3 regions of the Methylobacterium radiodurans genome follow, and region 1 is predicted to be linked to each of the others. Evidence: predicted binding sites of a transcription regulator. Region 1 holds the regulator's gene; each other region holds the start of a gene.
What was found. The regulator LexA, encoded in region 1, represses DNA repair genes until DNA is damaged. The targets are predictions, from matches to a motif close to TGTTCNNNNTGTGTTCNG.

Region 1 (2,261 bases):
GTGGCTGAAGGCGGACGGTGACGGGCGCAAACCCGCGGATCTGGGCGGCGGCACCTGCGACCGGCTCGGCTGCGTCGGTCACCTCGCGGACGGGCGGGCGGTCGCCCTCGTGCGCGACCGGCGCGCCTTCGCCGAGGATTGCGCCCGCGCCGCGGTGATCGTCACGGGGCTCGGCGCGCCGCCCGGATGTGCCGCCACTGTCGTGATCGATCGGGCCTATCTCACCCGGTACGGGGCGACTGCGCTGCGGGTGATGCCGGACGGTACGCTCGTCCTCCTTCACGCCCGGGATCCCGCCCGGTCCGCGCCCTGGTCGCCGGTCGCCCGACCGCCGCCGCAAACAGAGAAGGCTCCGCAGCCGGCAGCCGCGGAGCCTTCCCGGGACGAGCCGCCCGGTGTGCCGGACGATTCCGAGCCGTAGCGCCGGTCAGTAGCGGCGCACGAGGCTGACCAGCCGGCCCTGGATCTGCACCCGGTCGGGGCCGAGCACGCGGGTCTCGTAGGCCGGGTTGGCGGCCTCAAGCGCGATCGATGAGCCGCGCTTGCGCAGCCGCTTGAGCGTCGCCTCCTCGTCGTCGATCAGCGCCACGATGATGTCGCCGGTGTTGGCCGTGTCCTGCTTGCGGATCACCACGAGGTCGCCGTCGAGGATGCCGGCCTCGACCATCGAGTCGCCGCGCACCTCCAGGGCGTAGTGCTCGCCGCCCGCCAGGAAGTCCGGCGACAGGGTGATGGCCGAGCTCTGGTTCTGGATCGCCGAGATCGGCGTACCGGCGGCGATCCGGCCCATGACCGGGATCGAGACGGCGCGGCCCTGCTCGTCGGTGAACTGGGTCGTGGTGGGCCGGGGCGGCACCGCCTTGGCCCGGCCACCCTCGACCACGCTCGGGGTGAAGCGGCGCGGCTCGGGCGCGGCGGCGGCGGTCGCCGGTCCGAGGCTCTCGGGCAGGCGGATCACCTCGATGGCGCGCGCCCGGTTCGGCAGGCGGCGCAGGAAGCCGCGCTCCTCCAGGGCCGTGATCAGCCGGTGGATGCCCGACTTCGACTTGAGGTCGAGCGCGTCCTTCATCTCGTCGAAGGAGGGCGGCACGCCGCTCTCGCGCATCCGCTGCTGGATGAAGCGCAGGAGATCCAGCTGTTTACGCGTCAGCATCGGGCGGCACTCGCATTCGGGACAGGCAGAATCGCGGCTTCGGAAACAAACCACGAACACGTTAAACGTTCCGCAAGTGTTCCGCAAGCGGGTGCTCCGAAAGCGCCCGCACGCGCGTCAGATCAGCCGGCGGTCGAGACGTATGATGCGGCAGGGATCGCCCGCCCGCGCGGGTGGGGCGTGCGGCTCGCGGATCAGCAGGGCCTCGGCCTGGCCGAGCACCGCGAGCATCGAGGAATCCTGGCGCCGCTCCGGCGTCGCCTCCGGCAGGCGGTCGGACGCGGTGCGCAGGGTCGCCCGCATGTAGTCCTGGCGGCCGTCATTGGCCTCGAGGTCGCGGCCGAGGGTCGCCGGCTCGCTGCGGTCCTCGCCCGCACGCGGGTCGCCGAGCAGGGCGCGGACCGCCGGCAGGACGAAGAGCAGCCCGCAGACGATCGAGGAGACCGGGTTGCCGGGCAGCCCGATCACCAGCATGGGCCCGAGCCGGCCGTGCATCAGCGGCTTGCCGGGGCGGAGCGCCACGCGCCAGAAGCCGAGTTCCAGGCCCTCCCTGGCCAGCGCCGCCTGGACGAGGTCGTGGTCGCCGACCGAGGCGCCGCCGAGCGTCACCAGGAGGTCGGCCCGGGCCTCGCGCGCGCGCCGGAAGGCGTCCTCAAGGGCGGCGTGGTCGTCGCGCACGACGCCGAGGTCGATCGCCTCGCCGCCGGCCTCTCCGACGAGGGCGGAGAGCGCGAAGGTGTTCGAGGCGACGATCTGGTCCCAGGCCGGCGGCTCGCCCGGCAGGACCAGCTCATCGCCGGTCGCCAGGATCGCGACGCGGGGACGGCGCCGCATGCCGAGAACCGGGTGCCCGGCGGCGGCGGCGAGCGCGATGCGGCGCGCGTCGAGGGTCTCGCCCGCCCGCAGGAGCGTGTCGCCGGCCGAGAAGTCGAGCCCGGCGCGGCGGACGAAGCGGTCGGGCACGACCGGCTCCAGCACGCGCACCCGGTCATCCTGGGCCTCGGCGTTCTCCTGGATCAGGATCGCGTCCGCCTCCTCCGGCACGGGAGCACCGGTGAAGATCCGCACGGCCTCGCCGGCCCCGAGCGCGCCGCGGAAGCCGTGGCCC
Region 2 (2,261 bases), 1.1 Mb from region 1:
GCGGCGGCGCTTTTCGCCGACGGCGCTCTCCAACGCTTCCCGGTCAGCCGCCGAGAGGTGGGTGTACAGTTCCAGCTTGCGGAGAAAATGCCGAGGCATCCGGTCCCTCGAACGGTCCTGTGCACGAGCCTAGTGCCGGTGCAACGCCTGAAAAACTCACGTGCGCTATTTTTTATGACACATCCTGTGGTCGTCGTAACGGCCAGGTTAATGAACTTCAGTTGTAGAAAGTCAGATCCCTAACCCAAGTTGCACCGGATCCCCTAGGTTGTTGGAGCTCAGGCCGGACAGGCTGAGGCCGATCAGGCGCGCGCTGCGGCGCAGAGGCAGCGCCTCGTCGAGCAGTGCGAGGGCCAGGCGCTCCAGCCCGGCGCGGTCGCCGACCGGCTCGGCGAGCGAGCGGGCGCGGGTCATCAGGGCGAAGTCGGAGAGCTTCAGCTTCAGCGTCACGGTCCGCCCGCGCACGCCCTTGGCCACGCTCGCCTGCCAGACCCGGTCGATCATAGGTTGCAGCCGCTCGGCCAGCACGGACCGGTCGGCCGTATCGTCGCCGAAGGTGGTCTCGGCGCCGATCGACTTGCGGACGCGGTGCGCCCGCACGGGCCGCGCGTCCATCCCGCGGGCGACCGCGTGGTAGTAGGGCGCTGCGCTCCCGAAATGCGCCGTCAGCTCCTCCAGCGAGCGCTCGCGCAGGTCGCGCCCGGTCTCGATGCCGAGCGCGCGCATCCGCGCCTCGGTGACCGGGCCGACCCCGTGGAAGCGGCCGATCGCCAGGGTCTCCACGAAGGCCGGCCCCATGGCGGGCGGGATCACGAACAGCGCGTCGGGCTTCCGGTGGTCCGAGGCGACCTTGGCCAGGAACTTGTTGTAGGAGACGCCCGCCGAGGCGACGAGGCCGGTCCGCTCCAGGATCTCCGCCCGGATCGCGCGCGCGACGGCGGTGGCACTCGGCAGGCCCTGCAGGTTCTCGGTGACGTCGAGATAAGCCTCGTCCAGGGCGACCGGCTCGATGATCGCGGTGTGCGCGGCGAAGATCGCCCGAATCTCCTCCGAGACCGCCCGGTAGACCTCGAAGCGCGGCTTGACGAAGACGATGTCCGGGCAGCGCCGCCGCGCCGTCACCGACGGCATGGCCGAGCGCACACCGTAGGCGCGGGCCTCGTAGCTCGCCGCGGCGACGACGCCGCGCTCGCGCGAGCCGCCCACCGCGATCGGGCGACCGCGTAAGGAGGGATCGTCGCGCTGCTCGACCGAGGCGTAGAAGGCATCCATGTCGATATGGATGATCTTGCGCGGATCGGGGTCCGTCTCGGGCGGCATCCTGGACTCGCGTCCGTGGCGGCGGGTTCGACTTTCGTTCTCTCGATGCGACCGGGGACCGGTCCGGTCAAGCAGGGCCTCGACGGTCGTCCACCGCCATAACGGAGGCGCCGTCACAACCGCGGGCGGTGCCGCAGGCTCGGCGGGGGAACCGGATTCCGGATTCGGGACCGACTGGGGATTCAGAACCGACTTGGCGGCGGCCGCCCGCGCGCTATCACCCTGGGCGGGTGCCCTCCGCCGGAGGGCTTGGTCGCGTGAGGGTCTCGGGAGCCATGATGCACTGGAGAAGGGGCGCCGCGTTGGCGGCGGCGGCGATCCTCGCGGGTGCCTGGAGCGCCGAAGCCGCGGCCGGCTGCATGCGCCGGGTCTACAACCGCTCGGCCTACCTGCTGGTGGCCAGCCGCGACGGCGGTCCGCCCGTCACGATCCTGCCCGGCCGGTCGGTGCCGCTCCGCCTGGAGCGGCCCGGAACGCTCAGCGTCGCCGCCTATTGCGACGGGGCCGGCCCCGGCGCGGGACCGCTCGCGCAGGCGAGCTTCAGCTACACGGCGGTGCAGGACCGGTGCTTCATCGATTTCGGCGACAGGCTGTTCGTGCCGCAGCTCGGGCGCGGCTTCACGGGCCGGCAGGGCACGGCGCCCTTCACGGTGAACAACCCCGAGCAGGGGGACGTCATCCTGGGCCCCTTCGCCAGCGAGGCCTGCCCGGTCCTGCGCCGGGGCGGGTAGGCCGTCGAGGAAGCGACCGGCCTATCCGGTCGCTCTCTGCGGGTCCCCGGGGCCGCCCCGGAGGATCAGGCCCGGTGGCGGACCGGCATGGTCCGGACGAGGCCGAGGGCGCCCGTCAGGAGGCCGAGATCGGCCGCGCCGCGCCACGCCGCGAGGGCGCCGCCGAGGATCAGGCAGGCCGAGACGAGGAGCGGATTCGCGAGCGGGGCG
Region 3 (2,261 bases), 1.2 Mb from region 1:
AGGAAGGGCCGAATCCCTCGGTCATCGCTGCGTCAGCGCGCCGGCACGGATCGTGATGACGACCGAACCGTCCGCCTGCCTCTCCCAATTGAACCGGTCCCTCGCGGCGGCGGGCACGGTGATGTCGATGTTCTCTGCCGTGCGATACCTCGTCGGCCCCGTATCCGGCAGGGCATCGGGGTCGAACGTGAACTGCTCGCCGTCGATCTCGTTGGCCGCAAGCTGTCCCCGCCAGGTCGCCCGCAGGGCCGCGGTGTCGTTCGCCCCGAACAGATCGCCGAAGAACTGGTCCGGCTCGAACTCTCGTCGCCGCGCCGCGATGTCCCTCAGGCGCTGCCGCCACTGCGAGCCGATCTCCGGCGGAAGCTCCGCGGCGTGCGTCTGCACCGTCTTGCGCAGGCTTCTCTCAACGGCCTTGGTGAGGTCGGCCTCGGCTTGGGCGCGTCGAACCCCGAGGAAGCCCCGGAAGAAGTCGGTGATCCCGGATCGCTTACTGTGGTCGACGACGACGAGTTGGCCGCCGGCGTCGTCGAGCTCGATCAGGGCCGATTTCTGCAGCGCCTTCCGGTTCTGTGTCAGCGGGTTCACCACCTCCTCCAGGACCGCCGCCGAGCCCCTCTCGACGATGTCGATGACGCGCTCGCCGTGATCGTACTTGATCAGGGAGTGGAAGCGGCGGGGCCCGGCGCTCAGGACCGTGACCATGAGAATACCGCGCTTGAAGCGTCCGTCGGGCATCTCGTGGCCCTCGGTCCGATGCAGCCTCCGCGCGAGATCCTTGGAAGCCTCGACGAAGGTCGCCGGGTCCGCCTCGATGCCGCGCAGGGCACGCAGCGTCGTCGAACCCGTGTCGAAGGTGAAGCGGTTGCCGCGGAGCGTCTCGACGACGCGCTCGATGAAGAATTCGGCGAAGCCGCCGATGGACACCCCGTCGTGCAGCGTCGGCTCGGGTTGGCCGTGGTGCACGGCGTGGAAGATGAAGCTCTCCACGCGCAAGGCTGCCTTCTCCTCGTCCGTCAGGACCCGCATACGAGGCCCCCCACCGCGAGAGCCGAGATCGCCCGCATGTCGTGTTCTCCGTTTGTTCTGTATAGCACGTCGCGGTGCGGCCGCCAGCGCGATCCGCTCGCAAACGGCGGCCGGCCCATCTCTTCAGCGCACGGCATCGAGGGTGAACTCCGGGACAGCTGGGCGGGGGGCGACCTCCGGGGACCAGACCCGCACGATGCGCCCCGGCTCGACCGGCATCCTCACGGTGAAGGCGCTGCGGAACACGGTTTGGTGCCGGCCACCCAACACGGTCCGGTTCGCGTGGTGCGCGGCGACGACCTCGGGGTCGATGATGGCGAGGTCGCACATGGCGATGTCGTGCTGACCTACCTTCCGATCCCAGGCGCGCTCCGCGTATCGGAGCACCCGGGGCCCAAAGACCTGCCTCAGGACATCCCGCGCGCGGTCGGGCCGGCCTATCTGGAAGGCGGCGTAGAGGAAATCGCGGCCATCGACGGCAACGTCCTCCACGGGTGCCTCGAAGGCGACCATCAAGGGGGTGTCGTCCTCGCCGTGCCGGTTGTGGCGCCATGCGTAGTGGGCGGCGCCTTCCTCGTCGCCGCAGGCGCAGATGGCCGGCTCGGTGGGGAGGTGCTTGCCCCGCGTATCTTCGGTGGTGAGGTCTGGCTTGGCGAACAGCTTCTCCGGCTCGGCGAGGGGCTGGTGGTACAGGTTGTAGGACCGGCCGTACTCGTGGAGGCCGCGCGCCCGGATGTCGGCCATGACGGCGTCCGCGGACGCTTTCGAGACGGCGAGCCCGCGATAAAAGGTCAGCATAGGCGCCGCCTCAGGCCGGAGGCGTCGCGGGGTGGGGGTCTGGCGGGCAGGCGTGCATGTTGCGGATCTCCTCGTCGAATCCGGCTCGACTTTAACTCGGCTTTGCCCAAGCTGAGCGGCGTCAAGGGTCAAGCTCTATCAAGGGCGCGAATTGGAACTACTGCCAAAGTGCATACGTAGGTGCTGGGCAGCCCGCGGCGACGCGGACACATCGGCTCAGTAGCCGCCCGGGCCGATCTCCAAGAACTTGAGGATTGTCGCGAGTCGCTTGGCATGGAAGATCGCGTCGGCCTGATGGGTCTCGAACCCGTATTCGTCCTCGACGGGCGCGCCGAAGTGAACGAAGGCGAGCCCAAGTTCCGGTGTGGACAAGTGAAGGAGGACGAGCAGCCTGCGGCCATCCGGCAGGGTGGCTTGCTGACCCCACCTCGTCG

Region 2: the regulator LexA is predicted to act here: its motif matches at 1,345-1,362, upstream of dinB (DNA polymerase IV).
Region 3: the regulator LexA is predicted to act here: its motif matches at 1,072-1,089, upstream of DK427_RS00410 (nucleoid-associated protein).

What each region holds. Positions count from the first base shown of each region.
Region 1 is NZ_CP029551.1:1,270,712-1,272,972, forward strand. It holds gene DK427_RS05625 (ComEC/Rec2 family competence protein) at 1-421, shown strand, start outside; gene lexA (transcriptional repressor LexA) at 428-1,153, opposite strand; gene DK427_RS05635 (molybdopterin molybdotransferase MoeA) at 1,271-2,261, opposite strand, start outside.
Region 2 is NZ_CP029551.1:208,223-210,483, reverse strand. It holds gene DK427_RS00875 (Crp/Fnr family transcriptional regulator) at 1-99, opposite strand, end outside; gene dinB (DNA polymerase IV) at 232-1,320, opposite strand; gene DK427_RS00865 (hypothetical protein) at 1,596-2,051, shown strand; gene DK427_RS00860 (hypothetical protein) at 2,117-2,261, opposite strand, start outside.
Region 3 is NZ_CP029551.1:80,593-82,853, forward strand. It holds gene DK427_RS00405 (hypothetical protein) at 1-25, opposite strand, end outside; gene DK427_RS00410 (nucleoid-associated protein) at 22-1,029, opposite strand; gene DK427_RS00415 (hypothetical protein) at 1,153-1,827, opposite strand; gene DK427_RS00420 (hypothetical protein) at 2,044-2,261, opposite strand, start outside.